One region of the Stenotrophomonas sp. P5_A9 genome, then DNA from elsewhere that is predicted to be linked to it. Evidence: predicted binding sites of a transcription regulator. Region 1 holds the regulator's gene; the other holds the start of a gene.

Evidence for each region. The regulator HrcA, encoded in region 1, represses chaperone genes, less so after heat shock. The targets are predictions, from matches to a motif close to TTNGCACTCNNNNNNNNNGAGTGCNAA.
Region 2: the regulator HrcA is predicted to act here: its motif matches at 1,091-1,117, upstream of rpoH (RNA polymerase sigma factor RpoH).

What each region holds. Positions count from the first base shown of each region.
Region 1 covers NZ_JBFULC010000071.1:1,425-15,621, reverse strand. The annotation lists gene fur (ferric iron uptake transcriptional regulator) at 1-381, shown strand, start outside; gene AC1DR7_RS17590 (SGNH/GDSL hydrolase family protein) at 466-1,713, opposite strand; gene AC1DR7_RS17585 (LysR family transcriptional regulator) at 1,810-2,727, shown strand; gene recN (DNA repair protein RecN) at 2,894-4,555, opposite strand; gene hrcA (heat-inducible transcriptional repressor HrcA) at 4,695-5,762, shown strand; gene grpE (nucleotide exchange factor GrpE) at 5,846-6,361, shown strand; gene dnaK (molecular chaperone DnaK) at 6,507-8,435, shown strand; gene dnaJ (molecular chaperone DnaJ) at 8,599-9,732, shown strand; gene pdxY (pyridoxal kinase) at 10,028-10,936, shown strand; gene AC1DR7_RS17550 (prephenate dehydrogenase) at 10,933-12,045, shown strand; gene AC1DR7_RS17545 (hypothetical protein) at 12,215-12,409, opposite strand; gene AC1DR7_RS17540 (ABC transporter transmembrane domain-containing protein) at 12,481-14,197, opposite strand, start outside.
Region 2 covers NZ_JBFULC010000026.1:94,903-112,865, reverse strand. The annotation lists gene rpoH (RNA polymerase sigma factor RpoH) at 205-1,080, opposite strand; gene AC1DR7_RS10405 (TonB-dependent receptor) at 2,043-5,729, opposite strand; gene AC1DR7_RS10400 (beta strand repeat-containing protein) at 5,733-17,963, opposite strand, start outside.

The DNA.
Region 1 (14,197 bases):
GTGACCCATCCGCGGATGCGGATCCTGGCGTTGCTCGAACAGCGCAATGCCCAGAACCACCAGCACCACATGACCGCCGAAGACATCTACCGCCAGCTCCTGGAGCACGGCGACGAGATCGGGCTGGCCACGGTGTATCGCGTGCTGACCCAGTTCGAGGCCGCCGGCCTGGTGCTGAAGCACAACTTCGAAGGCGGGCAGGCCGTCTATGAACTTGATCGCGGCGGCCACCACGACCATATGGTCGACGTGGACACCGGCAAGATCATCGAGTTCGAAAGCCACGAGATCGAAGAACTTCAGCGCAAGATCGCCACCGAACACGGCTACGAGCTGGAAGAGCACTCGCTCGTCCTGTACGTACGCAAGAAGCGTCGGTAATGGCCCGGCGGCCGGTCGTCAGGCCGCCGCCGACCCGCACCGCGCTTCACCGGACCCCGGGCCCTGGCCCGGGGTTTTTGCGTTTCAGCGCGCGGTGGCGGTGACGGGTGCAACGTCCGGGAGCAGAGCGTCCAAGTCCACCGCGTCGGCCATTGCCCGGTTGCCGGCATCGCCCGGGTGCAGGTGATCGCCGGAATCGAAGGCAGGTGCCAGCCGCTCGGGATGGCAGGGATCGCGCAGGGCCGCGTCAAGATCGATCACCGCATCGAACGGGCCGTCGTTGCGTAGCCAGGCGTTGAGCTGGTGGCGCAGGGCGTCCTTGTCCGGCTGGTAGTAGTCGTCCAGCGGGGTGCCGGGGAGGGCACCGGCGAACGGCGGCAGGGTGGCGCCGAGGATGCGTACGCCGCGGGCATGTGCGCGCTCGACCAGGTGCCGGTAGCCGGCCTGCAGCTCGGCCAGCGTCGGCGCCACCTGTCCGCGGGCGAAGGCGGTGCCGGGCCAGGCGATGTCGTTGATGCCGATCAGCGCGATCACGCTGGCCACGCCGGACGGGTCGAGCGCGTCGCGCTGGACGCGGGAGACGGCCGCGTCACCCATGCCATCGCGCAACAGCCGGCCGCCGGAGATGCCGGCATTGACGACGGCCACGCCGCGTGGCGCCAGCCGCGCCGCCAGGTGATCGGTCCAGCGCTGGTCGCGGTCCAGGCTGGCGGTGGCGCCATCGGTGATCGAGTCGCCGATCACCACCACGCTGCGTGCGGTGGCGCCGGCCTGGACCTCGATGCCGGTCAGGAACAGGCGCGCGGTGGTGGTCGAGGTGGGCGCCAGCACCGGCGCGCGGGTCTGGTCGCCGGAGCCGATCAGCGCGGTTTGCCGGCCATCCCAATGGAAGGTGCGCAGGCGCAGCCGATCCGGGATGTACACGCTGACCTGTACGGCCTGCAGGGCGCTGGTGACCAGCCCAAGCGGGTCACTCAGGCGCTCCTGGCCGGGGGCGATGACCACCTCGGCCTGGCCATCGAAGGCGAGGGCCATCGGCACCTGTCCGGGCGCGGCGGCAACGCTCGCGGCGCTGATCCGGACCGGCTGGTCGCCGTAGGCATTGCTCAGGCGCACCCGTAGCTGATTCCCGCCGAGGCTCAGGCGCGCGGTCTGGCGGACGGTCTGTGCGTCCAACTGCGCGGGAATGCCTGTGGGGAACAGAAAATCCGCGCCCCACACGGGCTGCGGGCTGGCCTGCCAGCTGGCCACCCAGCGGGCGGGAGGCGCTGCGGCTACGGTGGTGGTGGCAGTAAGCAGGGCCGTGGCGGCAAGGCGGGTGAGTGCATTCATCGGGCGATCCGTCGGGTGGGGACGGCCATGGTGATCCGCGCCGCATCTGTGAACTAGACTGCGTGCGGACAATCATCTGTGAACTGGATTCATCCCATGGCAGGCACCGATATCAACCGTTCCGGCGAACTGGAAGTGTTCGTCCGGGTCATCGAAACCGGCGGTTTCTCGGCGGCGGCGCGCTCGCTGGAGCTGAGCCCGTCGGCGGTCAGCAAGCTGGTGTCGCGGCTGGAGCAGCGGCTGGGCGCGCGCCTGCTGCAACGCTCGACCCGCCAGTTGCAGCTCACGCCGGAGGGCTGCACCTTCTACGAGCGGGGGCTGCGGGTGCTGGCCGACCTGGACGAGGCCGAGCGCTGCGCCAGTGCCCATGCCGAGCCGCGCGGGCGACTGCGGGTGAATGCCAATGTGCCGTTCGGGCACCACTTCCTGCTGCCGCTGTTGCCGGACTTCCTCGCCCGGCATCCGCAGGTGGGCGTGGATCTGGTGCTGACCGACGAGGTGATCGATCTGCTGGAGCAGCGCACCGACGTGGCCGTGCGCGCCGGGCCGCTGAAGAATTCCCGCCTGGTGGCGCGGCTGCTGGGGGCGACGCCGATGGTGATCGTGGCGGCACCGGCGTATGCCCTCCGCCACGGCCTGCCGGCGACGGCCGATGCACTGCTGGCGCACAACCGGCTCGATATCGGCCACCCGCGCGCGCAGTCCGGATGGCCGCTGATGGTGGACGGGCAGCGGCGGGTGGTAGCCACCCAGGGCAGTGCACGGGCCAGCGACGGCGAGGCGTTGCGGCGGCTGGTGCTGGGCGGGGTGGGGATGGCGCGGCTGGCGGCGTTCCAGGTTCAGGACGACATCGCCGCCGGGCGGCTCCTACCGGTGTTGGAGCACGCCAACCCGGGCGATCTGGAAGAGGTGCACGCGGTGTTCCAAGGGCAGGGCGGTTACCTGCCGCTGCGGGTGCGCGCGTTGCTGGATTTCCTGGTGGAACGGGTGGATCTGTCCCGCCCGTTGGGGTAATGGCCGCGGGGCGCGGCAACGCAAGGCGCCAGCCAGCGTCCGACGAGACCCGCGGTGCGTCGGGTGTATCCGGACCCGGCCGGCGGCCTGCGCATTACGCGAGGTATGTTGGGGGGCGTGCGGAACCGGCCAGCGGCGGGTACCGACCGTGGGTCGGTACCTGCCCTCAAACCTGCAGCAGCTTGCGGGCGGCCGCGCGGGCTTCCTTGCTGACTTCCACCCCGCCCAGCATCCGGGCAAGTTCTTCCTCGCGGGCCTTGGGGTCCAGCTTCTCCACCGCGCTCTGGGTCATGCCGTCCACCGGCGCCTTGCTGACCCGGTAATGCGCGTGGCCTTTGGACGCGACCTGCGGCAAGTGGGTGACGCACAACACCTGGCGCTTCTCGCCGAGGGCGCGCAGCTTGTGCCCGACGATGTCGGCCACCGCGCCGCCGATGCCCGAATCGACTTCGTCGAAGACCATGGTCGGCACCGCGTCCAGGCCCAGCGCGGCCACCTCGATGGCCAGCGAAATACGTGACAGTTCACCGCCGGAGGCGACCTTGCGCAGGGCGCGCGGCGGCTGCCCTGCATTGGCGGCGACCAGGAACTCGACCCGCTCGGCGCCGTTCGGGTCCGGCTTGACCACGGTCTGCGGCTCGAGGTCGATCAGGAACTGCCCGCCGCCCATGCCCAGCTCGCCGATCAGGGTGGTGGTGGTGTCCGACAGCGCCTTGGCGGCCTCGCGGCGGCTCTTGCTCAGCACCTCGGCCACGGTCTGCCACTGGCCGGCGGCGCGATCGATCTCGCCGGCCAGCGCCTGCAGCCGGGTGTCGGCGCCGCGCAGCTGCTCGACCTCTGCTTCCATCGCGTCGCGGTGCTCGCCCAGCGCTTCCATCGGCACCCGGTGCTTGCGCGCCAGGTCGTGCAGGCGACCAAGCCGGCGCTCGATGTCCTCGAACTGTTCCGGGTCGGCGTCCAGGTCGTCGTGGACGCGGTCCAGCAGCGCCAGTGCCTCGTCCAGCTGGATGGCGGCGCTGTCGAGCAGGGCATCGACCTCGCCCAGGCGCGGATCGTGTTCGGCCACCCGCGCCAGCTCGTGGCGGGTCTGCTGCAGCAGCTGCAGCGCGGAGGTGTCTTCATCGCCGTTCAGGCGCGCCACGGCCACGTCGCAGGCGGCGATCAGCGCGCTGGCGTGGGCCTGGCGGCGGTGGCTGCTGCCCAGCTGGGCGATCGAGGCCGGTTCCAGATCCTCGCGCTGCAGCTCGCCCAACTGGTGTTCCAGGTAGCCGATGCGGTCGCTGACATCGCCCTGGCGCGACAGCGATTCGGCCTCGTCCACCAGCGCCTGCCAGCGTGCGGCGGCCTGGCGGACCTGGCCGCGCTCGGTCTCGTTGCGCGCGAACGCGTCCAGCAGGGCCAGCTGCGAGGGCCGCGCGAGCAGCGCCTGCTGTTCGTGCTGGCCATGGATTTCCACCAGCGTGGACGCCAGCTCGGTCAGCTGGGTGAGGGTGACCGGGCGCCCGTTGATCCAGGCGCGCGAGCCGCCGTCGGCACGGATGATCCGGCGCAGCTGGCACTGGTCCTCGTCGTCCAGTTCATTCTCGCGCAGCCAGCGCCGCGCCGGGGCGTCTTCGCCGGGGGCGAATTCGGCCGACAGTTCCGCGCGGGCGGCGCCGTGGCGGACCACGCCGCTGTCGGCGCGCAGGCCGGACAGGAAGCCCAGCGCGTCGACCATCAGCGACTTGCCCGCGCCGGTCTCGCCGGAAACCACGGTCATGCCCGGCCCGAATTCGAGTTCGGTAGCGCGGACGACGGCAAAATCCTTGATCGATAGATGTTTGAGCATGGTTGTCTGTTCTCGAGCCGCGCAACGCTAGCATGGGTGAGGGGCGGCTCCAATGCGCGGATATCAATCGTGATGTACCGATGGCTTGCCAACGGGCCCCATCGCCATTATCTAGTGTTGCGTCTCACAGGCTGATTCCATGCACCCCTCCGCCACCCATCTCGCTCCCCGCGCCCGCCATCTGCTGCGGACGCTGATCGCGCGCCATATCCAGGACGGCGAGCCGGTGGGGTCGCAGACGCTGGCGCGACTGGCCGGGCTGGATGTCAGCCCGGCGACCATCCGCAACATCCTCGGCGACCTGGAAGACCTGGGCCTGCTCAGTTCGCCGCATACCTCGGCCGGCCGGGTGCCCACCGCGCACGGCTACCGGGTGTTCGTGGACAGCCTGGTCAAGATGCAGCCGCCGGGCGAGGGCGAACTGAGCCGGCTGCGCAGCGAGCTGGCCACCGGCACCGGCACCCAGGCGCTGCTCGGCAGTGCGTCGGAGCTGCTGTCGGCGATGAGCCACTTTGTCGGGGTGGTCAGCGCCCCGCGCCGCGAGCAGTTCGCCTTCCGCCACATCGATTTCGTGGCACTCGATGCCGGCCGCGTGCTGGCGATCCTGGTATTTGCCGACAACGAAGTGCAGAACCGGGTGATCGAGCCGCGCCGTGCCTTCGGTCCAGGCGAGCTGGAGCAGGTCGCCAACTACCTCAATGCCAACTGCGCGGGCCGGCCGCTGGCCGAGATCCGTGCGCGGCTGCTGCTGGAGCTGCGCGATGCGCAGTCGGAAATGGAGCAGCTGCTGGCGCACAGCATCGAACTGGCCGAGCAGGCGATGGTGCCGCCGGCCGATGACATGGTGCTGGCCGGGGCGACCCGCTTGATGGGGGTGCAGGACCTGTCCGACCTGGAGCGTCTGCGCGAGCTGTTCGATGTGTTTGCCAGCAAGCGCGAGATCCTGCAGCTGCTCGAGCGCACCATCCAGGCCCCGGGCGTGCGCATCTTCATCGGCGAAGAGACCGGGGTGATGCCGCTGGAGGGGGTCTCGCTGGTCACCGCGCCGTACTCGGCCGGCGGCCAGGTACTGGGCGTGCTCGGGGTGATCGGCCCGAAGCGGATGGCGTATGACCGCATGATTCCGCTGGTGGAGGCTACCGCGCAGGTGCTGGGCGCCGCGCTGGGCGACCCGGCGGGCGGCGGATTGTCCCGCGATCGCGCATAAACCTGGCATTGGACTCTTGAATCCGCACCCCGCGCCCACATAGGGGTGGGTGGAGGCGGAGAGTCACCGCCAAGGATCCGGAAATGAACCAAGATCAGCCCGATATCGCATCCCAGAATCCCGCCGGTGAGCCGGCTGCCGAGCCGTCCCTGCAGCAGCAGCTGGACAGCCTGCACAACGAGGTCGCCCTGCTGCGTGCCGAGTCGCTGCGCGAACGCGCCGACCTGGACAACCAGCGCAAGCGCGTGGCCCGCGACGTGGAACAGGCGCGCCGCTTCGCCAATGAAAAGCTGCTGGGCGAGCTGCTGCCGGTCTTCGACAGCCTCGACGCCGGCCTGAGTGCCGCCGGTGCCGAGCCCAGCCCGCTGCGCGAAGGCCTGGAGCTGACCTACAAGCAGCTGCTCAAGGTTGCCGCCGACAACGGCCTGACCCTGCTCGACCCGACCGGCCAGGCCTTCAACCCGGACCACCACCAGGCGATCAGCCAGGTCGACGCGCCCGGCGCGGCGCCCGGCAGCGTGGTGCAGGTGTTCCAGAAGGGTTACCTGCTCAACGATCGCCTGCTGCGCCCGGCGCTGGTCGTGGTCGCCCGCGATTGACCCGGCTTGCGCGACGCTGAATGCGTTGCGCTTCCACCGGACACAGTGTTTGGTGGGTGGCTTGAATGTAGTCCAGCCGTCCCCCACATCCCATTCATAACCCGGCAGCAGCCGGATGTTCCCAGAACTTTCAGGAGTCTCCCTCATGGGCAAGATCATTGGTATCGACCTCGGCACCACCAACTCGTGTGTGGCGATCATGGACGGCGGCAAGGCCCGCGTCATCGAAAATGCCGAAGGCGACCGCACCACGCCTTCCATCGTCGCCTACACCAAGGACGGCGAAGTACTGGTGGGTGCCTCGGCCAAGCGCCAGGCCGTCACCAACCCGAAGAACACCTTCTACGCCGTCAAGCGCCTGATCGGCCGCAAGTTCACCGACGCTGAAGTCCAGAAGGACATCGCGCACGTGCCCTACGGCATCCTGGCCCACGACAACGGCGACGCCTGGGTGCAGACCAGCGACGCCAAGAAGATGGCGCCGCAGGAAATCTCCGCCCGCGTGCTGGAGAAGATGAAGAAGACCGCCGAAGCCTTCCTGGGTGAGACCGTCACCGAGGCGGTGATCACCGTGCCGGCCTACTTCAACGACAGCCAGCGCCAGGCCACCAAGGACGCCGGCCGCATCGCCGGCCTGGACGTCAAGCGCATCATCAACGAGCCGACCGCGGCCGCGCTGGCCTATGGCCTGGACAAGGGCGACAACAAGGATCGCAAGATCGTGGTGTACGACCTGGGCGGCGGCACCTTCGACGTGTCGGTGATCGAGATCGCCAACGTCGACGGTGAGAAGCAGTTCGAAGTGCTGGCCACCAACGGCGACACCTTCCTGGGCGGCGAAGACTTCGACAACCGCGTCATCGAGTACCTCGTCGACGAGTTCAACAAGGACCAGGGCATCGACCTGCGCAAGGACCCGTTGGCCCTGCAGCGCCTGAAGGATGCGGCCGAGCGCGCCAAGATCGAGCTGTCCAGCGCCCAGCAGACCGAAGTGAACCTGCCGTACGTCACCGCCGACGCCTCCGGTCCGAAGCACCTGAACATCAAGCTGACCCGCGCCAAGCTGGAAGCGCTGGTGGAAGAGCTGATCAAGAAGTCGATCGAGCCGTGCCGCGTGGCGTTGAACGACGCCGGCCTGCGCTCGAGCGACATCAGCGAAGTGATCCTGGTCGGTGGCCAGACACGCATGCCGAAGGTGCAGCAGGCGGTGACCGAGTTCTTCGGCAAGGAACCGCGCAAGGACGTCAACCCGGACGAAGCCGTGGCACTGGGTGCGGCGATCCAGGGCGGCGTGCTGGGCGGCGACGTCAAGGACGTGCTGCTGCTGGACGTGACCCCGCTGTCGCTGGGTATCGAAACCATGGGCGGCGTGTTCACCAAGATCATCGAGAAGAACACCACCATCCCGACCAAGGCCTCGCAGGTGTTCTCCACCGCCGAGGACAACCAGTCGGCCGTGACCGTGCACGTGCTGCAGGGTGAGCGCGAGCAGGCCCGCTTCAACAAGTCGCTGGCCAAGTTCGACCTGTCCGGCATCGAGCCGTCCCCGCGTGGCATGCCGCAGGTGGAAGTGTCCTTCGACATCGACGCCAACGGCATCCTGCACGTGTCGGCCAAGGACAAGAAGACCAACAAGGAACAGAAGGTCGAAATCAAGGCCGGTTCGGGTCTGTCCGAGGACGAGATCGCGCGCATGGTCGCCGATGCCGAAGCCAACCGCGAAGAAGACAAGAAGTTCCATGAGCTGGTCCAGGCCCGCAACCAGGCCGACGCGCTGATCCATGGTACCCGTACCGCGATCACCGAGCACGGCAGCAAGGTCGGTGGCGATGTGATCGGCAAGGTCGAGTCGGCCCTGGCCGACCTGGAAACGGCGATGAAGGGCGACGACAAGGCGCAGATCGAAGCCAAGTCGAAGGTTCTTGAAGAAGCCGGCCAGGCATTGTTCGCCGCCTCGGCCGCGGCCGAGCAGGGCGGTGCGGCGCCGGGCGCGGATGCCGGTGCCAACGCCGGCGCGCACGACGATGTGGTCGACGCCGAGTTCACCGAAGTGAAGGACGACAAGAAGTCCTGATCCGGACAGGATGCGGGACGTTGCGCAGGCAACGTCCCGTGCTTGTTTCCCCTTAGGTCCTGGCAGCCGCCTGCGGTTTGTCGGGGCGCCCCGGCGAAAGAGCGGACCTGGTTCCGCTCTTCCGCTTTGACGAATCCCGACCACCGGAACCCGATTCAACCCTATGAGCAAGCGTGACTATTACGAAGTGCTGGGCGTTTCCCGCACCGCGACCGAAGAAGAACTGAAGAAGTCCTATCGCCGTTGCGCGATGAAGTTCCACCCGGACCGCAACCCGGGCGACAGCGCGGCCGAAGCCTCCTTCAAGGAGTGCAAGGAAGCCTACGAAACCCTGTCCGACAGCAACAAGCGCCGCATGTACGACGCCCACGGCCATGCTGCATTCGAGCACGGCATGGGCGGCGGTGGCGGTGGTCCCGGCGGCCCGGACATGGGCGATATCTTCGGTGACATCTTCGGCAACATCTTCGGCGGTGCCGGTGGTGGTGGCCAGCGCCAGGCCCGTCGCGGCGCCGATGTCGGCTATGTGATGGAGCTGGACCTGGAAGAAGCGGTGATGGGCGTGGAACGCCGCATCGAGATCCCGACGTTGGCCGAATGCGACGACTGCAACGGCAGTGGCTCCGAAGACGGCAAGGTCGATACCTGCAGCGTGTGCCATGGCCACGGCCAGGTGCGCATCCAGCGCGGCATCTTTGCGATGCAGCAGGCGTGCCACAACTGCAACGGGCGCGGCAAGATCATCCAGACCCCGTGCAAGACCTGCCACGGCAATGGCCGTGTGGAGGAAGACAAGGTGTTGTCGGTGAAGGTGCCCGCGGGCGTCGACAGCGGCGACCGCATCCGCTTGTCCGGCGAAGGCGAGGCTGGTCCGGCCGGTACGCCGCCGGGCGATCTGTACGTGGAAGTGCGGGTGCGCGAGCACGCGATCTTCCAGCGCGACGGCGACGATCTGCATTGCGAAGTGCCGATCCGCATCTCGCAGGCTGCGTTGGGCGACACCGTGCGCGTGGCCACCCTGGGCGGGTACGCGGAAATCCGCATCCCGGCCGAAACCCAGACCGGCAAGCTGTTCCGCCTGCGCGGCAAGGGCGTGCGCTCGGTGCGCAGTCGCAGCGAAGGCGATCTGTACTGCCGCGTGGTGGTGGAAACCCCGGTCAACCTGACCCCTGAGCAGCGCAAGCTGCTGGAGCAGTTCGAAACCACCTTCACCGGCGAAGAAGCGCGCAAGCACTCGCCGAAGTCGGCGACGTTCATCGACGGCGTGAAGGGTTTCTGGGATCGGATGACCTCGTAAGCGACCGGCGATTCAACGGATGTGACGAAGGCCCGCTGGTGACAGCGGGCCTTTTTTGTCCGTCGCCGGGTAGAGCCACCCCGTGGGTGGCTGCTCTTCGTTTCGGCACCGCGCGCAGCCACCCATGGGGTGGCTCTACCTGGGTGGACAAGCAGCCACTCAGGGGGTGGCTATACACTGGGCGGACACGCAGCCGCCCGTGGGGTGGCTCTACCCCCGGGTGGAGAAGCAGCCATCCATGGTGCGGCTTTCCCGGAGTCTCCGCCGGTCGGGGCGGCAGGCGTAAAATGTCGGGATGAACGAATCCCTCGAAAGCCATCTGGTCCATGGACGCCGCCAGCGCCCGGACGGTCCGTCGCCGGTCGACGTCATCTCGGTGCAGTCGCAGCTGGTGTATGGCTACGCCGGCAACAGCGCTGCCGTGCCGCCGTTGCGCGCGCTGGGCGTGCGTGTCGCCGAAATTCCGACCACGCTGCTGAGCAATGCGCCGTTCTACGCGACCACGCGGGGCCGCGTGCTGCCCTCGGACTGGTTCGCCGACCTGCTGCTGGGCGCCGGTGAGCGCGGGTTGCCGCAGCGGGCGCGGATGCTGATCTCCGGCTATTTCGGCAGCGTCGGCAACGGCGCGGCCTTTGCCGACTGGCTCGACGCGGTGCTGCCGTCTTCACCGCAGCTGCGTTACTGCCTGGACCCGGTGATCGGCGATACCCACACCGGGCCTTACGTCGAGCCGGGCCTGGAAAAGGTCTTCGCCGAACGCCTGCTGCCGCATGCCTGGCTGGTGACCCCCAACGCCTTCGAACTCGGTCGCCTGACCGGCATGCCGAGCCTGGCCCAGGACGAGGCCATCGCCGCTGCGCAGACGCTGCTTGCGCGCGGGCCGGAATGGGTACTCGCCCACAGCGTCGGCGGTGACCCGGGCCAACTGGTCACGCTGGCGGTCAGCCGTGAGGCGATCTGGCGCTGGTCCTCGCCGCACCTGCCGGTGGACGTGGCCGGTACGGGCGATGTGCTGATGTCGCTGCTGGTAGCGTTCCTGCTGCGCGGTGAAGCGTTCGAGCAGGCGATCTCGCGCGCCATCGCCGGCGTGCACGTGGCCCTGGAGACCACCCTGGCCAATGGCCATGAAGAGTTCGACGTGCTGGCCGCCGCGCCGGCCGCGCTGGCCCTGCCGCAGCGCTTCGTGCCCGAGCGCTTGGCGTGAGGGCAGCACCGGTTGTCGGCATCGTCGGCAGCGCCGGCGCGTACGGGCGTTGGCTCCGTGGGTTCCTCGAGCGGCGCATGGGCCTGGAGGTGATCGGCCATGATCCGGCCGATCCGCACTCGGACGATCCGGAGGTGCTGCTGCAGCGGGCCGATGTACTGGTTTTCTCCGCGCCCATCCGCCACACGCCCGCGCTGATCGCCGACTACGTGGCGCGTTCGGCCGGGCGCGAGTCCGGGCGCCTGTGGCTGGATGTGACCTCGGTAAAGAGCGATCCGGTCGCGGCGATGCTGGCCTCGCAGGCCGAGGTGGTGGGGCTGCATCCGATGACCGCACCGCCCAAGGCACCGACGCTGAAGGGGCGGGTGATGGTGGTCTGCGAAGCGCGGTTGTCGCGCTGGCAGCCCTGGGTGCAACAGTTGTGCGACGCGCTGGAAGCCGAGTGCGTGCGCGCCACGCCCGCGCACCACGACCAGGTAATGGCGCTGGTGCAGGCGATGGTGCACGCCACCCACCTGGCCCAGGCCGGAGTGCTGCGCGAGTACGCGCCCCTGCTGGGAGCGTTGCCGGCGCTGATGCCGTACCGCTCGGCGTCGTTCGAACTGGACACCGCGATCATCGCGCGCATCCTGTCGTTGAACCCGGCCATCTACGAAGACATCCAGTTCGGCAACCCGCACGTGGGCCCGATGCTGGACCGCCTGCTGGGCCAGCTGCAGCAACTGCGCGACCAGGTGGGGCAGGGCGATGACGCTGCACGCGCGGCCTTCCGCCAGCACCTGCTGCTGGACAACCGTGACAGCCAGGGCGAGGCCGTATTGGCCGAAGGCAACTACACCTTCGAACGCGTCGGCTACCTGCTTGCCGACCTGACCGAACGCAATGCGATCAGCGTGCACCTGCCCGAGGACCGCCCCGGCTCGCTCCGCGAACTGCTGCATGTGTTCGAACGGCATGCGGTGAGCCTGGCGTCGATCCATTCCTCGCGTACGCCGGGCGGTGAAGTGCATTTCCGTGTCGGCTTCGTGGCCGGCAGCGATGCAGCGGCGCTGCAACGCGCGGCGCAGGAAATCGATGCGTCCGGGATCGGCCGGGTGTTGTCGCGCTGACGTGCTGCGACGCCGCATTCATCCACAGGGGGTGTGGATGAGTTGCGCACAAACATGTGGATAACCGCGCGCATCCCTTGCGGTCACAGGCTGTCAAGAAGACTGGCCAGAAAATGACCAGCCTTTCGGAAACTATTTTTCTTGACAGCGAGCGCAGTACGTCCGGCACTCAGGTGGTGAGGATCAACTCGCCGCCGCGGGTGCGGAACTGACGGCCATCACGGACCAGATGGCGGCCGTCGGCCAGCTCATAGCGTGCGCTGTTTTCGGCCGGCGCGGTGTTGCCGGGCTGCTCATCCTTGAACTCGACGATGACGTAGCTCTCGCCGGCGGCGTCGGTGGCGGGGAACTGTCGAAACGACATGAAGCACCTCCTGCGGTGGCACGGATCGATGACCAGCGCACCATGCAACGTGCCGCGTTAGCGGTGCGTCATCAGTCGATGAACTGCAGCCTGGCCAGTTCGGCGTACATCCCACCTTCGGCCAGCAGCTCGGCGTGGGTGCCTTGGGCGACGATGCGGCCGTGGTCCATCACCACGATGCGGTCGGCCTTGAGCACGGTCGCCAGGCGATGCGCGATCACCAGCGTGGTGCGCCCGGCCATCAGCCGTTCCAGCGCCTGCTGTACCGCGCGCTCGCTCTGCGCATCCAGCGCGCTGGTGGCTTCGTCGAGCAGCAGGATGGGCGCGTCCTTGAGCAGTGCACGGGCGATCGCGATGCGCTGCTGCTGGCCACCGGACAGGCGTGCGCCACGCTCACCCAGTTCGCTCAGGTAGCCATCGGGCAGTGCCTGCAGGAACTCATCGGCTTCGGCGGCTTCGGCGGCGCGCTGCACCTCCTCATCGGTGGCCTCCAGGCGCCCGTAGCGGATGTTCTCCAGCGCGGTGCTGGCAAACAGCGTGGGCTGTTGCGGCACCAGCGCCAGCTGCGCGCGCAACTGCGCCGGATCGACCCGGCGCACGTCCACGCCATCGACCCGGATGCTGCCCGAGGCGGGATCGTGGAAGCGCAACAGCATCGACAGCACCGTGCTCTTGCCCGCACCGGACGGACCGACCAGGGCCACGGTCTCGCCGGGGCGCACATGCAGGTTGAAATGCTCCAGCGCGGCGGTGTCCGGGCGCTGCGGGTAGTGGAAGACCACGTCGTCGAAGCGGATCTCGCCGCGCAACGGCGTGGGCAGGGGCAGCGGATCGGCCGGGGTGGCGATTTCGATGTCTTCCTGCAGCAGCTCGGCGATCCGGCCCATGCCGCCGGAGGCGCGCTGCAATTCGTTCCAGACTTCGGCCAGGGCACCGACCGAGCCGCCGCCGATCAGTGCGTAGAGCACGAACTGGCCGAGCGTACCGGCGGTCATGTTGCCGTCGATGACATCGTGCGCGCCCAGCCACAGCACGCCGACGATCGCACCGAACACCAGCACGATCGCGGTGGCCGTGACGATCGACTGCGCCCCGATGCGGCGTCGTGCGGCACGGATCGATTCGGCCAGTGCCGCATTGAAGCGGCCCCGTTCGTACGGCTCGCGCGCATGCGCCTGCACGGTACGCACCGCGCCGAGGGTTTCGGCAGCAAGACTGTTCGCGTCGGCGACGCGGTCCTGGCTGGCGCGCGAGATGTTGCGCAGCCGGCGTGCGCCGATGATGATCGGCAGCACCGCCAGCGGGATGCCGACCAGCGACCACGCGGCCAGGTGCGGACTGGTAACGAACAGCATCACCAGGCTGCCCACCACCGTGACGCTGCTGCGCAGGGCAACGGACATGGTGGAGCCGATCACGCTGCGCAGCAGTTCGCTGTCGGCGGTGAGTCGGGACACCAGTTCGCCGCTGCGGCTGCGGTCGTGGAAACCGGCGCCAAGCGAAATCAGGTGTGCGTACAGGCGGCTGCGCAGATCGGCGACGACCTTTTCACCGAGCAACGACACGAAGAAGAAACGCGCGGCGGTGGCCAGCGCCAGCAGCACCGCGACCAGGAACAGCAGGGCGAAGGCGCGGTTGATCTGGCCGCTGTCGTTGAAGCCGTGATCGATCATCAGCTTCACCGCCGGCGGCAGGCTCAGCGTGGCCACCGAGGACAGCGCCAGCGCCACCAGCCAGGCCACGAACAGCCCGGTGTGGCGACGCACGAACGGCCACAGCGTGCCCAGG
Region 2 (17,963 bases), on a different contig from region 1:
TCACGCGGCCACGAGTACCAAGACGATTGGAATGCCGGAGCAGTCAGTCGGGTTTCTCTATCGTTAGAAGGCTGCTTCGAATTCGGCTAAGCAAAAAAAATCCGATGCCATAGAACTGGCATCGGATCGTGAATCACATCAGCGAACGTGACACGTATTATCACGTTGCTGAAATTATTTAACGTTAGTCAACGACTCACTCGCTCAAGCGGTAAACAGCGCCTTCATCTTCTTCAGCGCGTTCGCTTCAACCTGGCGGATGCGTTCGGCCGACACGCCGTACTCGTCGGCCAGCTCCTGCAGCGTCACCTTGCTGTCCGCGTCCAGCCAGCGACGGCGGATGATGTCGCGCGAGCGCGCATCCAGTTCGGCCATGCCTTCGCGCAGCAGCTGCAGCTTGTTGTCTTCGCTGTCGGCGCGCTCGTAGGCCATCGACGGGTCTTCCGCGTCGGCCACCAGGTAGGCGGCCGGCGACGGCGGCGCGTTTTCGTTGTCTTCATCGCTGGGCGCGTCGAAACCGATATCGCGACCGGACAGGCGCGATTCCATTTCCAGCACTTCGCGCTCGGAGACGTTCAGGTCCTTGGCCACCGCGCGCACTTCGGCCGCGTTCATCCAGCCCAGGCGGGTCTTGGACTTGCGCAGGTTGAAGAACAGCTTGCGCTGCGCCTTGGTGGTGGCGACCTTGACGATGCGCCAGTTCTTGAGGATGAACTCGTGCATTTCCGCACGGATCCAGTGCACCGCGAACGACACCAGGCGCACGCCCATGTCCGGGTCGAAACGCTTCACGGCCTTCATCAGGCCGATGTTGCCTTCCTGGATGAGGTCGCCCAGCGCAAGGCCGTAGCCGTTGTAGCCACGGGCCACGTGCACCACGAAGCGCAGGTGGGAATGGACCAGTTCGCGCGCGGCGTCCAGATCCAGCTCGTCGCGGAAGCGACGGGCCAGATCCTGCTCGTCATCGACCGACAGCACCGGGATCTGGTGCACGGCACCGATGTAGGCGTCCAGCGAACCGAGCGCACTGGGAATCGGGAGATTGTTTGCCACAAGGGCAGTAGAGGTGTTCTGGCTCATAGCACTCATCTTAGCAGTCCGGCATTTGGACTGCTAAAGGGGAAAGAAGTTCCAGCGTTCTGTTCATGGGACGCTGGCACTGATCACTCGTCTAACGTACCGCGAAATGATGACAGTGGCGAGAGGGGGTGGATTGGGAAAACAATCCTTTTAAATCAATAGTTTGATCTGTTTAATGAGACGATGGAGCGTGTTTTCTGGCTGAACGGGCTCGCCGCCGTCACCCATTCAGCCGGAAAAGGTTGCCCGATGTTCAGGCACGCCGCCTCCGAAGGCCCGAGGCGATGCAGTCATGGTCGGTGGCCCCAGCCGGGCATGGCCCGGCTCTACCCACGACGTGGCCGAACGGGGACGATGGGTCGGTGGCCCCAGCCGGGCATGGCCCGGCTCTACCCACGACGTGGCCGAACGGGGACGATGGGTCGGTGGCCCCAGCCGGGCATGGCCCGGCTCTACCGACAGCAAACCGAAGCCGACCGCCGAAGCCGCCATCTCCGGTAGTGCCACGCCATGCGTGGCAGGCCAGGCAATGCCGAAGATGGATACGTGGCAGGCCAGACAATGCCGAAGCCACATGCATGGCAAGCCGGCCAACGCCAGGTGGGTCAGAAGCGCGCCAGGCATGGCCCGATCCACACCCCAACGTGATTGACCGAGGCATGGTGGTTCGGTGGCCCCAGCCGGGCATGGCCCGGCTCTACCGACAGCAAACCGAAACCGACCGCCGAAGCCGCCATCTCCGGTAGTGCCACGCCATGCGTGGCAGGCCAGTCAATGCCGAAGATGGATGCGTGGCAGGCCAGACAATGCCGAAGCCACATGCATGGCAAGCCAGCCAACGCCAGGTGGGTCAGAAGCCCAGCCCGGCATGGCCGGGATCCACGCCAACGTGATTGACCGAGGCATGGTGAGTCGGCGGCCCAGCCGGGCATGGCCCGGCTCTACCGACAGCCCACCGACGCCTAGTAATACCCCGCCATATTCAAGAAGAACCCCTTCTGGTCATACCGCAGCTCGGTCATGTCATCGCTGAACTCGGTGAAGTTGTAGCCCACTCCGACCTTGAAGTTCTCCCCTACCCGTCGATCCAGCCCCACCAGCCAGCCCTTGCGCACGCCACCGTCGCGCACCTTCAACCAGCGGTGTTCGGCCAACCCTTCCCACTTCTCGAACAGGCGATAGCGCAGCTGCAGGGCGGCGAAGTCGGCGCGGCTGTCCAGCCAGGCGCCCTCGCCGCGACCGGTGCGGTAGTCGCCCCAGCGCGAGGCCAGCTTGCCGGCCAGTTCCCAGCGCGCGCCGAGCTGGCGGATGCCTTCCAGCGACAGCACCTGCGAACGCTGGTCATACAGGTTGCCGCCTTCCTGGCCCAGCGAGGCCACGTCGTAGAGATAGGTGAACTTGCCGAAGCCCGCCCAGCCGGTGCTGTCGTGCGGACGCCAGGCGAAGCCCACGTTGGTTTCCACCAGCTTGGCATCGGCCAGCGGATTGATGCGGTCGTCGGTGTCGGCATAGTTGGCCCGCAGCGCGAAACGCCAGTCTTCGTTGAGCTTGTACAGCAGGCGGTTGGTGGTCACCCACTGCTCGCGCTGCTCGGCACCGCTGTCGCGGCGGTACTCCAGCTTGCTGCTCCACTGCGCCACCGCATCGGTACGCCCGCCACTGACGCTGTAGGCGCGGCGGTCGATACGGCCGACGGTCGAATCCAGTTCGCCATCCATGACGGTGAAGCCCAGGTTCCAGCCCTGCGCGGGATAGAAGTCCATGCCGAAGGTGTGCACCAGCCCGGCGTTGTCCTGGCGGCGATCCTTGAGGTACTGGCTTTCGTTGTAGACGTTGACCTGGTTGCTCAACCGCCAGCGCTGGCCCAGCGTCCAGCCGCTCTGCAGGCCAGTATCGAACAACGGATCGGTGCCGGTGCGATCGGTGCTGTAGCTGTAGCTGCCGTACAGGCTGTGGTCCGGGGCCATGCGGTATTCGGCATCGACCTTGGCGCCATGGCCACGGCTGCCACCACTGACTTCGGCCCCCACGCTGCTGCGGTCGCCAAACAGATAACGCGCGCCGAGGGTGAGCAGGTCGTTCTTCTCGTACGCGCCGCCGTCGTCATCCAGGGTCACCTGGCCGGTGCCGTACAGCTCCCATGACGAGCCGAAGCGCTGCCGATACCCGATCGCCGCGAGCAGCGCGGACACGTCCTGCCGTTCCTGCTCTTCGCGCACGCGGCGCAGTTCGCCGGTGAGCTGGCCGTCGTTGCCCAGCCGCCACTCGGCGGTGAGCTGGCTCTGCTCCAGCGCAAGGTCACCCTGCTCGGTGCGGGTATGCCGGCCATACAGGCTGAGATCGTCGGTGAGGTAGCCCAGGAATTCCGCACCGTATTCCTGGATCGGCTGGCCGGTGTCCTGGCGGGCTACCGAGAAGCCGGCATCCACGTCGCGCCACCACGCGCCCACGCTCCAGTCGCGGGCGGTCCAGCCCAGTTCGCGCAGGTTGGCGCGCGCTTCCACCGCGCTGGCCGTGCCCGAGCGCCGACCTTCGTACGGGTTGCGGCGGATGAAGCTCAGGCCGCCGTTGTCCGAGTAGAACACCGGTGCGGCGGTGGCGTCGGTGCGGGTCTGCTCGACCTTCAGGTAGGTGCCACGCCCGGCCTGCAGGGTCAGGTCGGCGCCCTTGAGGCTGTAGTTCTCACCGCTGCGGTTCTCGTCGATCCAGGTGCCGCCGATCGCCACGTGGTCGCCGATCCACTGCCGCCCGCGCGCACCGTAGGTGACATCGTCGCTGCTGAAGCCCAGCGGCACGTATTCGTAATCCACCAGCAGCAGCTGGTCGTAGCCATCCAGCGGCATGTCGCGGGTGATGCTGCGGACATTCTCGCGGGTGAGCTGGGCCAGCGGGCGGGTCAGGATCAGGCGGCCCTGCAGGTTGTCGATTTCGTAGTCCACGCCTTCCTGCAGGCTGGCGCGGGTTTCGGTGCGGCCGGTGGTACGGTCGCGTACTTCCAGCACCACCTGCTCCGAGCCGGGCAGCACGTCGGTGTGGCGCAGGTAGTAGAGGCTGCCGCCGGTGCCGAGGAACTCGCTGTGGCCCGGCGCGGACTGCGCCTCGGAGCCGAACAGCTTCAGCTGCGAGCGCGCATCACCCAGCGGGGTGGCGGCCAGCGAGCGCCAGTTCAACGCACCGCCGTACAGCGAGCGCACGTACTGGCCATATTCGGTGCCGGTGATGCCGGTGGCGTAGTTGCCCCACAGCGCCTGGCTCTGGTCCCAGTCCACGCGCAGGTACAGGCGCCCCTGCGTGTCCACGTCGCGGTAGGTGGTGGAATCGTCGCCGTACACCGGGTAATACAGGTCCGGGTCGAGGCGGCGGAACACGTCCTGCGCGTCGGCCTGGGTGAAATCGCGGAACAGGTACTTGAGCTCGCGGTCCTGGGTATCGGCCTGTGCGGTCACCAGGTATTTGCCGCGCATCTTGCCCTTGAGGTAGAACGCCAGCCGCCCCTCGCTGAGGAAGCCGTCGTCGTCGCGATCATCGGCGGCCAGTGGCTGCAGGTTGCCGCTGGCGCTGTTTTTGGAGACGGTGACATCGGCGATGGCGACCAGGAACAGATAGCGACCGGTGACATCCACGTCCAGCTGTCGCTGGGCCGACGGCGCATCGCGCGATTCCACGCTGACGTCGTAGCGATGCTGACCGACGGGCTCAAGGAACTCGGCGGCGAACTTCTGCTCCAGGTCGACCGGGAAGTCCTGGCCGTTGATGCGCACCCGGCTGTTCGGTTCGAGGTTGCGGCCGTACAGGCGCACGCGCGAGCCGTGGATGGGAATGTTCTGCAGGCGCAGCGTGCTCTGTCCGTAGATGCTGTTGCTCAGCTGCAGGTCCTGCGCACTGTCGCCGTCCAGTGCCTGGCCCAGGGTCTTCTGCACGTTCTCGCGGGTGATCTGCAGGCCACGGTCGAAGTCGGCCGGAGTCACCAGCTGGATGCGCTGGATGCGGGTTTCATCGAAGGACCCGCCAGCGCCGTAGGCGCGCGCGACGTAGATCAGCTCATCACCGGTGCGCAGCTTGATGTTGCCCGGCATCTCGCCGTTCCATTCGGCATCGCCGACATAGTCCGACGGCAGCGTGATACGCGCCAGCGGCGTGACCAGGTCGGTATCGGTGCCGCGGTACAGGGTGACCTCCAGTTTCTGGATGAAGGAGGCGTAGTTGTTGTAGCTGTGGAAACGCAGCGGGCGGATCACCCGGCCGTTCTCGAACGGTACCGTCGCTGCCGCCTGCACGCTCAGGCTGGGCGGCACCATGGTGGGATCTTCGGTGGCCCACACCACGCCACCGTTGGGCAGCTCGGCCATGAACTGGCCGCCCGGTGCCGCCACATCGGCCGTGGTCGCTGGCGTCAGCGGCACCGGCTCGGCTGGCGCCGGAGCGAGACGACCGGGCAACGGCAGGACCGGGGCTTCGGCGTCGTCGGCGATGCGCAGCAGCAGGCCGTCGGCGTTGCGGCAGCTCTCCGCGTCGCACTGGATGCTGGCAGGCGGTGATGCCGTTTGCGCCATCGCCGGCGCAAGGGTCAGCAGCACGGCCGCCACACCGGCGCCGGCATGACGAAGCAACAGGGTGCGAAGCGGTGTCTGGCTCAGGGTCATGTCCATGGGTCAGCGGTCCTCCCTGCGGGCAGAATCGGTGTTGGCAGGGAGCTCGGGGGGATCGTCCAGCCGCAGCTGCTGCAGCACGCTGCCGTCAGCGGCCAGCACCTCGATGCGGGTTGCGTGCGCCACCGCAGCCGGCACGCGCGCGGCCAGTGCAACCTGCAGCGCATGGGCGCGTTGGCCGGCCAGTGCTTCCTCACCGCGTGCGGCGGTGAGCAGCAGCCTGCCGCCACCGCGTGCGACCAGCGCCTGAGCGGCGGTGTCCAGCACCGGGGCACGGTCGGCCGCCAGCTGCGCACTCCCCGGCGCGAACAGCGCCTGGCCCAGTTCGATCCGCGCCGGTCGGGGCGTTGCCGTCTGGGACGGTGCCGCCGTGCTCAGCACGCCGTCGGGCATGCGCACGCCGAAGTCGAAGCGCGCCGGCAGCCCGGGGGTGATACGGCGGACCAGCGGGTTGGGCGTGGTGAACATCGCCCCGGCCGGCAGCGTGGACGGATCGACCTTGAGGATGAAGTTGCGCCCACGTGCCTGGCCGCCGAGGATGCCGACCAGGTGGTAGCGACCGAACGCATCGGTTTCCATCAGCAGGCCTTCCACCGCCGCCACGCGCACGCCGGGAATGCCGCGTTCGCCTGCATCCTGGATGCCATTGCCGTTGCGGTCATCGAACACGCTGCCGACGATCAGGCTTTCATCCAGCAGCGGATCGGTGGTGACATCCACCTCGGCCGAGGCGACGTTGCCGATGCTGCGGTTTTCGCCGTCGATGGCGGTGATGCGGTTGGTATGCACGCCGGTGCCGGTGCCCGCGCCGACGCGCAGGTAGTACACCACGGTGGCACGTTCGCCCACCGGCACGTCGATGCCGTCGATGCGCAGCGGCTGCACGCCGCTGGTGCGCGCATCGTTGTCGGCATCCTGCACCGCGAAACCGCCGCTGACGAAAGCGAAGCCAGGCGGGAGCGTATCCAGCAGCGTGGCGCCGTTGGCGTCGACCTCGCCGACGTTGTCGATGGTGACGGTGTAGCGCACAAGGTCGCCGATCTGCGCGCTGCGCTTGGCCGCCACCTTGGTCAGGCGCAGCACGGCCTGCTGGCCGGCCACGGTGACCGCGACGTTGGCCTCGGCGCACAGCGCGGTGGGGATGGACATGTCGCAGACCCGATAGCGGAAGCTGTCGGTACCGGCGAAGTTGGCGGCGGGTGTGTAGATACACAGACCATTGGTGCACTGCACGCTGCCATGCGCCGGCGCGGTGATCACCTGCAGTGAGCTCCGGTCCAGCACCGCGGTGCGGGCGCTGTCGTTGGCCATTACATCGATCTTCACCGGCCCGGATGTCTGCGCGGTCACCGCATCGTCCACCAGGGTCAGCACGTTCGGATCAACGGTGACGGTCACCGTGGCCGAGGCGCACATCGCCGGATCGGCAATATCGCAGACCTGGTAGTCAAAGCCCTGCACGCCGGAGAAATTGGCCAGTGCGGCGAAGCGGATGCGCGCACGCGGCATCACCGTGGCGGTGCCGTACGGCGGCGGCGCGGTGATGGTCACGGTGACGGTATCCGGATCGATCGGGGTGCCATTGACCCGGTCATTGCCCAGCACGTCAATCTCGATCACGCCATCCTGGGGCAGCTGGACGCGGTCATCTTCGGCGTCCACGCCCGGTGCGGCGGCGATGACGGTCACGCTCACGGTCGCGGTGTCGCACACGGTGGGCTGGTTGAGCAGGCAGATCGTGTAGGAGGTGCTGTAGCTGCCAGCGGCCAGGCCGGCGGCGACGTCCACCCAGCCGTCGGCGCTGACGCTCAGCGCGTTGGTGGCCACCGGGGCGAAGCTGACCTGTGCCGGGTCCAGCGGTGCGGTGTTGAACGTATCGTTGGTGAACACGTTCAACAGGCGCGTCTGACCCGCAGGGCCGACCGGGCCGCCGCTGTCGTCCACCGCCAACAGTGCACCGACCGCGCCCTGCACGCGCACGGTCGCAATGGCAGTGGTGCAGTTGGTGGGCACGCCGTTTTCGCACAGCTGGTAGGCCAACTGCACCTGGCCCGGCTGCACGCCGGCGGCGACCATGATCTGGCCCTGGTTGTTCATGGTGTACCCCGGCGTGCTGCCGGTCAGGCTGGCGACCACGCTGCCCACCGGCGGCGGGGAAACGTTGTTGAAGCTGTCGTTGTCCAGCACCGAGCGGGCGATGGTGCCGCCCACCGCCGGGTCCACCGGTGTGCTGGTGAAGTCGTCGTTGACCGCCAGCACCACGTTGGCTGAGCCGGACAGAGTCAGGGTGACGCTGGCATCGCCGCACTGGGTGGCATACGGCGCCGGCAGGCAGACCCGATAGGTGAAGTTCACCGGCCCGGTGGTGCCCGACGGTGGGGTGTAGCTGAAGCTGCCATCGGCGTTGAACACCAGCCCGGCGACCGCACCGCTGGTCAGCGTGTAGAGCGCACCGGCCGGGACGTTGTCGTTGAGCGATACGTTGCCGGTGCCCGGCTGGCCGGCGGGGATCGTGTAGCTGTCGTTCTGCGGTGCCGGGGTGACCACCACGGTGGCGGTGGCCGTAGCGCAGTTGCCCGGCGCGGCGGCTTCGCAGATCTGGTAGGTGAGCGTGGTAGCGCCAGAGGTGACGCCGGTGCCCACGTTGATGGTGCCATCGGAAGTGATGGTGAAGCCGGACGGCGCGCCGACCAGGCTGAGCAGCACGGTGGCCGGTAGCGGCGGGCTGACCCCGTTGAGGCGGTCGTTGGCGAGCACGCTGACGCTGGAGGTCGAACCGGTTGCCACGCCGGTGAGCACGTCATCACCGGCTACCAGGGTGCCGTTGTTGATGTTGATGGTCGCCGTGGCGGTGCCGCACACCGCCCCATAAGGTGCGGGCAGGCACGCCTGGTAAGTGAAGCCGACCGGGCTGGGCGTGCCGGCTGGCGGGGTATAGGTAAACGCACCGCTGCTGGTGAAGGCCAGCCCGGTCGGCGCCGTGCCCTGCACCGTGTAGACCGCACCGGCCGGCATGCTGTCGTTGCTGGCCACGCTGTTGCTCAGCGTCTGCCCGACCTGCACGTTGAAGGCATCGTTCTGCGGCGCCGGGCTGACGACCACGGTGATGCTGGCGGTATCGCAGTTGGCGGGCGCGGCCGCTTCGCAGATCTGGTAGGTGAGCGGGGTTGCGCCGGAGGTGACGCCGCTGGACACGCTGAGGGTGCCGGCCGGGGTGATGCTGAAACCTGCCGGTGCACCGACCAGCGTGAGCAGCACGTCGGCCGGCGCGGGCGGGGACACGCCGTTGAGGCTGTCGTTGGCCAGCACGCTGGCACCGGACGTGGTGCCGGGTGCGACCCCGGTGAGCGTGTCATCGCCGGCCACCAGCAGGCCATTGTTGATGTTGAGGGTGAGGATCGCGCGGCCGCACAGGCTGGCATTCGGCGCCGGCAGGCACACCTGGTAGGCGACGCTGACCGCACCGACCACGCCGGTGGCCGGCGTATAGGTGAACGTGCCGTTGCTGTTGAAGGTCAGTCCTGCCGGCGCGCTGTCCTGCAGGGTGAAGACCGCGCCGGCCGGCGTGTTGTCGTTGGCTGCGACGGTGTTGGACACGGTCTGCCCGGCCTGCACGGCGAAGGCGTCGTTCTGCGGTGCCGGGGTGACCACCACGGTGACGCTGGCGGTATCGCAGTTGCTCGGCGCGGCGGCTTCGCAGATCTGGTAGGTCACGGTGGTGGCGCCGGAGGTGACGCCTGCGCCCACGCTGATGGTGCCATCGGGGTTGAGGGTGAAGCCGCCCGGCGCACCGACCAGGGTCAGCAGCACGTCGGCCGCGGCCGGCGGCGATACGCCGTTGAGGCTGTCGTTGGCCAGCACGCTGGCGCCGGTGGTGGCACCCGGCAGTACACCCACCAACGTGTCATCCCCGGCACTCAGGGTGCCGTTGTTGATGTTGAGCGTGACCGTGGCGGTGCCGCACACGTTGTTGTCGGGTGCCGGCAGGCACGCGCGGTAGACGAAGGCGACCGGGCTGGCAGTGCCGACGGGCGGCGTATAGGTGAAGCTGCCATCGGGATTGAACGACAGCCCCGCCGGGGGCATGCCCTGCACGGCCCAGCTCGACCCGGCCGGCATGCTGTCGTTGCTGGCCACGCTGTTGCTCAGCGTCTGCCCGGCCTGCACCGCGAACGCGTCGTTCTGTGGCGTCGGGCTGACGATCACCGTCACCGTGGCGGTAGCGCAGTTGCCCGGCGCGGCGGCTTCGCAGATCTGGTAGGTGAGCGTGGTGGGGCCGGCGCTGACGCCGGTGGACACACTGATCGTGCCGTTGGGTGTGATCGCAAAGCCACCCGGTGCACCGACCAGGCTCAACAGCACGCTGCCGGCGGCCGGCGGCGACACGCCGTTGAGGCTGTCGTTGGCGAGCACGCTGGCCGCCGAGGCGGTCCCGGGGGCGACGCCGCTGAGCGTGTCGTTGCCGGCCAGCAGCGTGCCGGTGCCAATGCTGATGGACACGCTGGCGGTGCCGCACAGCGCCGCGTTCGGTGCCGGCAGGCAGGCCTGGTAAGTGAAGTTGACCGGGCTTGGCGTGCCGGTCGGCGGGGTATAGGTGAACGCACCGCTGCCGGTGAAGGACAGGCCGGCGGGCGCCGTGCCCTGCAACGTGTAGACCGCACCGGCGGGCATGGTGTCGTTGCCGGCCACGCTGGTGCTCAGCGTCTGCCCGGCCTGCACGGTAAAGGCGTCGTTCTGCGGCGTCGGGGTCACGATGACGGTGACGGTGGCGGTATCGCAGTTGGTCGGCGCGGCGGCTTCGCAGATCTGGTAGGTGATCGCGGTGGGCCCGGAGACCACGCCGGTGGCCACGCTGATGGTGCCGGTGGCGGTGATGGCGAAGCCGGCCGGCGCGCCGACCAGGCTGAGCACCACATCGCCCGGCAGCGGCGGACGGGTGCCGTTGAGCGTGTCGTTGGCCAGCACGCTGGCTGCCGAGGTGGTCCCGGCGGCAACGCCGCTGAGGGTGTCATCGACCGCCGCCAGCGTGCCGGCGTTGATGTTGAGGGTGACGCTGGCGACGCCGCACAGCGCCGCGTTCGGGGTCGGCAGGCAGGCCTGGTAGGTGAAGCTCACCGGGCTGGTCGTGCCCACCGCCGGGGTGTAGGTGAAGGTGCCATCGGCGTTGAAGATCAGCCCCGCCGGGGCGGTGCCCTGCACGGCCCAGCTGGACCCCGCAGGCATGTCGTCATTGGCCGCGACGTTGCCATTGCTGATCGTGCCGCCGGCCTGCACCGAATATGCATCGTTCTGCGGTGTCGGGGTGATCACCAGCGCCACCGTGGCGGTATCGCAGTTGGTCGACGCGGCGGTCTCGCAGATTTGATAGGTGAGCGTGGCCGCCCCTGCGGTCACGCCGGCCGGCACGCTGATCGTGCCATCGGCGGCGATGGCGTAGCCGGTCGGCGCACCGACCAGGGTGAGCTGCACGCTGGCCGGGGCCGGCGGGCTGACGCCATTGAGCGCATCGTTGCCCAGTACGCTCGGCGTGGTGCCACCGGCTGCAATGCCGGTGAAGCTGTCATCGCCGGCGGTCAGCGTGCCCAGGTTGACGTTCAACGTCGCCGTCGCGATGCCACACACACCGGCGTCGGGTGCGGGCAGGCAGGTCTGGTAGGTGAAGGTGACTGCCCCGGTGGTGTTCACCGGCGGGGTATAGGTGAAGGTGCCATTGGGATTGAACAGCAACCCGGCTGGCGGGGTGCCCTGCACCGCCCAGGTCGAGCCGGCGGGCATGCTGTCATTGCCCGCTACGCTGCCGTTGGCGAGGGTGCCGCCGGCCTGCACGGCGAACGCATCGTTCTGCGGCGCGGGCGTGACCACCAGCCGGATCGTGGCCGTGGCGCAGTTGATCGGCGAGGCGGCCTCGCACAGCTGATAGGTCAGCGTGGTGGCACCGGCGATGACCCCGGCCGGCACCTGCACGGTGCCATCGTTGTTGATCACGAAGCCGGCCGGTGCGCCGACCAGCAGCAGCTGCACGCTCGCCGCCGCCGGCGGGGTCACCCCATTGAGCGCATCGTTGACCAGCACGCTGGGCGTGGCCGAACCGGTGGAGATCGGCGTAGCGAACGTATCGTCATTGGCCACGATGGCGGTGACGGCGATGTTCAACGTTGCGGTGGCTGTGCCGCACACGGTGGTATCCGGTGCCGGCAGGCAGGCCTGGTAGGTGAAGGTGACCGGGCCGATGGTGCCGACCGGCGGGGTGTAGGTGAAGCTGCCGTTGCTGTTGAAGGCCAGCCCCTGTGGCGGCGATACCACGTTCCAGGTCGAGCCGGCCGGCATGTTGTCGTTGCCGGACACGGTGCCGGTATTGGCTTGTCCGGCCTGCACGGCAATCACATCGTCCACCGGGGCCGGACGCACCACCAGCGCGATGCTGGCGGTGTCGCAGTTGTTGGCCGCCGCCGTTTCGCAGAGCTGGTAGGTCAGCGTGATCGCACCGGTGGGCGCGCTGGCGGCCACCGCTACCGTGCCGTTGGGATTGATCGTGAAGCCGGTCGGCGCACCGACCAGCGACAGCGACACATTCGCCGGCGCCGGCGGGCTCACGCCGTTGAGCGCGTCGTTGCCCAGCACGCTGGGCGTGCTGCTGCCGGGTGCGATCGGTAGGAAGCTGTCGTCGTTGGCGACCAGCGTCCCGTTGTTGATGTTCAACGTCACCGTCGCCGTGCCGCAGACCGCCGCGTTCGGTGCAGGCAGGCAGGCGCGATAGTCGAAGCTGGCCGGGCTGGTCGTGCCGGCCGGCGGCGTATAGCTGAAGCTGCCATCGCCATTGAGCGTCACCCCGGCCGGCAACGTGCCCTGCACCGTGTAGAGCGCGCCGATCGGCAGGTTGTCGTTGGCGGCGACGCTGCCACTGACGGTCTGCCCGGCCTGCACGGCGAAGGCATCATTGACCGGTGCCGGGGCGACGATCAGCGCGATGCTGGCGGTATCGCAGTTGGTCGACGCGGCCGCCTCGCAGATCTGGTAGGTGAGCGTGGTCGCACCGGCGGCGGTCCCGGCAGACACGCTCACCGTGCCATCGCCGGCGATGCTGAAGCCGGTCGGCGCGCCGACCAGCGACAGCACCACCTCGGTGGCCAGCGGCGTGGTGCCGTTGAGGGTGTCGTTGCCAAGGACGCTCGGCGAAGGCGCGCCCGGCGCGATCGGCGTGGGGAAGGTGTCGTCGACGGCCACCAGCGTGCCGCTGTTGACGTTGAGCGTGGCCGTGGCGGTGGCGCAGACGCCCGCATCCGGCGCAGGCAGGCAGACCTGATAGGTGAAGCTCACCGCGCCGCTGAAGCCGGCCGGCGGCGTATAGGTCAGCGTGCCGTCGGTGGCCAGCACCAGGCCGGTCGGCACGGTGCCCACCACCTCGAAGCGCGCACCGACCGGTGCGTTGTCGTTGGTGGCCACCGAGCTGTTGAGCACCTGCCCGGCCGGCGTAGACAGCGCGTCGTCCACTGCCGAGGGCGCCACCAGCAGGCGGATCGTGGCGGTGGTGCAGTTGGCCGGTGCCGCTGCTTCGCACAGCTGGTAGATCAGGTTCTTCACCCCGGCCGCGGTACCGGCCGCCACTGTCACCGCGCCTTCGGGGGTGATGCCCAGCCCGGCCGGCGCGCCCTGCAGGGTCAGCAGCACATCGGCCGCCGCCGGCGGGATGGTGCCGTTGAGCGAATCGTTGGCCAGCACCGAGGGGGTGCTGCCACCGCTGACCGGATTGATCGGGGTACTGCTGAAGTCATCGTTGATCGCCGCGAGCGTGCCGGCGGTGACGTTGAGGGTGGCGCGCGCGGTCGCGCACAGCGCCGCATTCGGTGCCGGCAGGCAGACCTGGTAATCGAAGCCCACCGCGCCGGTGGTGCCGACCGGCGGCACATAGCTGAAGCTGCCCGACGCGCTGAAGGTCAGCCCGGGCGGCGCGGCGCTGGTCACGGTGAACAGTGCGCCGGCGGGCACGTTGTCGTTGTCGCCCACGTTGCCGTTGAGCGCCTGCCCGGCCGCGGTGGAATAGGTGTCGTTGCTCGCCGACGGGGTCACGACCAGGCGGATGGTCGCGCTGGCGCAGTTGCTCGGCAGCACGCTCTGGCAGACCTGGTAGGCCAACACGGTGGCGCCGCCGACCGCACCGGCAGGCACCTGCAGCAGGCCGTTGGCATCCAGCGCGTAGCCCGCCGGCGCACCGACCAGACTCAGGATCACGCTGCTGGCCGCTGGCGGGGTGACGCCATCGAGGGTGTCGTTGAGCAGCACGCTGGTGCCGCTGCTATTGCCGGGCGTGAGCGGGGTGGCGGTGAAATCATCGTCCCGTGCCACCAGGGTGCCGGCGTTGACGTTGATGGTGGCGCTGGCCGTGCTGCACTGGGCGTTGTCCGGCGCAGGCAGACACACCTGGTAGGTGAAACCGACCGGCCCGGTAACGCCAGCCGGTGGGGTGTACAGGAACGTGCCATCCGGGCCGAACTGCAGGCCCGCCGGAACGGCACCGGTGACACTGAAGACCGCACCGGCCGGCGCATTGTCGTTGCTGCCGACATTGCCGGCCAGCAACTGCCCGGCCGGCGTGGAGAACACGTCGGCGGCTGCCGACGGGGAGACCACCAGGCGCATCTGCGCCGAATCGCAATTGGTCGGCAACGCAGCCTCGCACAGCTGATAGGTCAGCGTGACCGCACCGGCCGGCACGCCGCTGGCGATGGTCAATGTGCCATCGGCCGCCAGGGTGTAGCCCGATGGCGCGCCTACCAGGCTCAGCAGGACGTCGGCCGAGGCCGGCGGCACGGTGCCGTTGAGGCTGTCGTTGTTGAGGACCGATGCGGTGCTGCCGCCCGTGGCGGGATTGATCGGCGTGGCGCGGACGTCATCGTCGTTGGCGACCAGGGTGCCGGCGTTGACGTTGACGGTGACCGTGGCCCCGGCGCACACGCTGGTGTCAGGCGCCGGCAGGCAGGCCTGGTAGGCGAAGGTGACCGCGCCCTGGATGCCCGCCGGCGGCGTGTAGGTGAAGCCACCGGTGGGATTGAACACCAGCCCGGCCGGGGCGGTGCCGCTGAGGCTGAAGGTGGCATTGGCAGGCACGTTGTCGTTGCCGGCCACGCTGCCGGTCAGTGCAACACCCACCGGCGTACTGAAGGTGTCGTTGACCGCAACCGGCGCCAGCAGCAGGCGCACCGCCGCCGTAGTGCAGTTGCCGGGCAGCGCGGCTTCGCACAACTGATAGGAGAAATCGACCGCGCCGGCCGCCGCACCGCCGGGTACCGAAATCGTGCCGTTGCTGTTGAGCACATACCCCGCCGGCGCACCGATGAGGGACAGGATCACATCGGCAGGCGCAGGCGGAATCGCGCCATTGAGGGTGTCGTTGCCCAGCACGCTGTTGGTGGTGCCGCCGCTGGCCGGGTTGATGATCGCCGCGCGGAAATCGTCATCGTTGGCCACCAGGGTGCCGGCGTTGACGTTGAGGGTGACCGTGGCGCTATCGCAGACACCCGCCAGCGGCGCGGCCAGGCACGCCTGATAGAGGAACGTGGTGGTACCGGTGTACTGCGCTGGCGGCGTATAGGTGAAGCTGCCATCGGTGTTGAACACCAGGCCCGGCGGCACTGCGCCGGTGGTGGCGAAGGTGGTACCGGCAGCGATGTTGTCATTGACCGCCACAGTGCCGTTGAGCGCTGTACCCACTTGCGTGGTGAATGCATCGGCCACCGCATCGGGGGCGATCACCACGGCGATGGTCGCGGTGGTGCAGTTGCCGGTGCCGGCCTGGCACAGCTGGTAGGTCAGGCCGACGGGGCCGGCCGGCGCACCGGCGGGCACCTGCAACTGGCCGTTGGGTTCGAGCGTGTAACCGGCCGGCGGTGCATTGATCAACGACAGCGTGGCCTGCGCCGGCAGGATGGCGACGCCGTTGAGGGTGTCGTTGGCCAGCACGCTGGCGGTCAGCCCACCTGCACCGGTCAGCGGCGCGCTGCTGAAGTCATCGTTGCCGGCGACGATCGCGCCGGGGCTGACGTTGATCGTCACCGACGCGGCGTCGCAGACCGACGCATCCGGTGCCGGCAGGCACACCTGGTAACGGAAGCTGTCCGGCCCGGTGTAGGCCGACTGCGCGGTATAGCTGAAGCTGCCATCGGCGTTGACGCCCACGCTGCCATGCGCGGCCCCGGCCAGCAGGCTGAACTGCGCACCGGCAGGCACGTTGTCATTGCCGGCCACGGTGCCGGTCAACGCGATGCCCGCCGTGGCAGCGAACGTGTCATCGACCGCATCGGGGGCGATCACCAACTGCACATTGGCCGTGGCGCAGTTGCCCGGCGTGGCCTGTTCGCAGAGCTGGTAACTGAAGGTCACCTCGCCGGCCGCCGCGCCGCCCGGAATCACGACCTGTCCAGCGGCGTTGACGGTGTAGCCGGCCGGCGCACCGGTGAGCACCAGGCTGACCGTGCCCGGCACCACCGCCGCACCGTTGAGGGTGTCATTGGCCAGCAGACTGGCCGGGCTGGTCGCACCGGGCTGCAGCGGCGTGGCGAAGGTGTCGTTCACCGCGACGATCACGTTGCCCTGCACGTTGACGCTGACCGTGGCGGTATCGCACACGCTGTTGTTCGGTGCCGGCAGACACACCTGGTAGGTGAAGCTGTCCGGCCCGGTGTTGGCGTTGGTGGGGGTGTAGGTGAAGGTACCATCGGCATTGACCACGGCCGTGCCGCGCGTCGGTGCGATGCCGAGCGTGTAGGTGGAACCGCTGGCGATGGTGTCGTTGCCGGCCAGGCTGCCAGTCGCCGGCTGACCGCCGCCCGGCGTGGTGACCGTGTCGTTCACCGCATCGGGGCTGATGACCAGAGTGGCGGCGGCGGTGGCGCAGTTGGCCGGCAGCGCGATCTCGCAGAAGCGGTAGGTCAGCGCCAGAGGACCGGCGGCCGCCGTGGCCGGCACCTGGATCGTGCCGTTGGGGTTGATCGCAACACCGGCCGGCGCACCGACCAGGCTCAGCGTGACCTGCGCGGTGGGCACCGCACCGCCATTGAAGGTGTCGTTGCCGAGCACGCTCGGGGTGATGCCACCGGCGCCGGGCGGGATCGGCGTGGCGAAGGTGTCATCGACCGCGACCAGCGCATTGGCATTGACCACGATCGACGCGGTCGCCGTCGCGCACACGCCACCGTTCGGTGCCGGCAGGCAGACCTGGTACTGGAAGGAGGTTGCCGCGGCGATGCCGCCGGCAGGTGCATAGGCGAAGCTGCCGTCGCTGTTGAGGGTGAGCCCGGCCGGCGGCGTACCGGTCACGCTGAACTGCGCACCGGCCGGTGCGTTGTCGTTGCCGGCCACGGTGCCGCTCAACGACGGCGCGCCACCGGTGGCGTTGAAGCTGTCGTTCGCCGCCGTGGGACCGATGACGACACTGGCGATGGCGGTGGCGCAGTTGGACGGCGAGGCGTTCTCGCAGATCTGGTAGGTCAGGCTGGTCGCGCCCGCCGTCGCCCCCGCGGGTACCGCAATCACACCGGCGCCGTTGATGGTGAAGCCGGCCGGCGCATTCTGCAGCGAGATGATCAGGTTGGCACCGTTCACCGGCGCGCCGTTGAGCGTGTCGTTGGCCAGCACCGTCGGCGTGTTGCCGCCGGTGGTCGAGGAGATGGGCGTGGCGAAGGTATCGTTGTTGGCCACCAGCGCGTTGGGCTGCACCGGCACCGCCGGCGTGGTGGCGGTGTTGTCGCCCGGGGTCGGATCGGTCGTGCCTGGCGGCAGCACCAGCGCCACGCTGTTGGCCGGCACCGTGGCCGGCGTGGCGGTCGGTGCGGTGGCATTGACCAGCAGCACCACGCTGTCCCCCACGGCCACGTTGACCTGCACGTTGATCGCGTTGCCGGTGCCGTTGGACTGCGCGCATGACGATGCCGCAGTGGCGCCCTGGCAGGTCCAGCCGACATTGGTGAGCAACGCGGACACGTTGTCGACCACGCCGACGGCCGACGCTGCCGACGGCCCGGCGTTGTTGATCTGGATGCGGTACTGCACGGCCCCGCCCGCGGCGACCGGGCTGGCGCTGAGCAGCGTCTTGGTCACGCTCAACTGCGCCTGCAGCGCCAGTGCGTTGGTATCGGTGGCGCTGTTGTTGCCCGGCGTGGGATCGGACACATCCGTCGGCGCCGTCACGCTGGCCGTGTTGTTGAGTGGGTTGGGGTAACCCTGCGCCAGTAGCGGCGG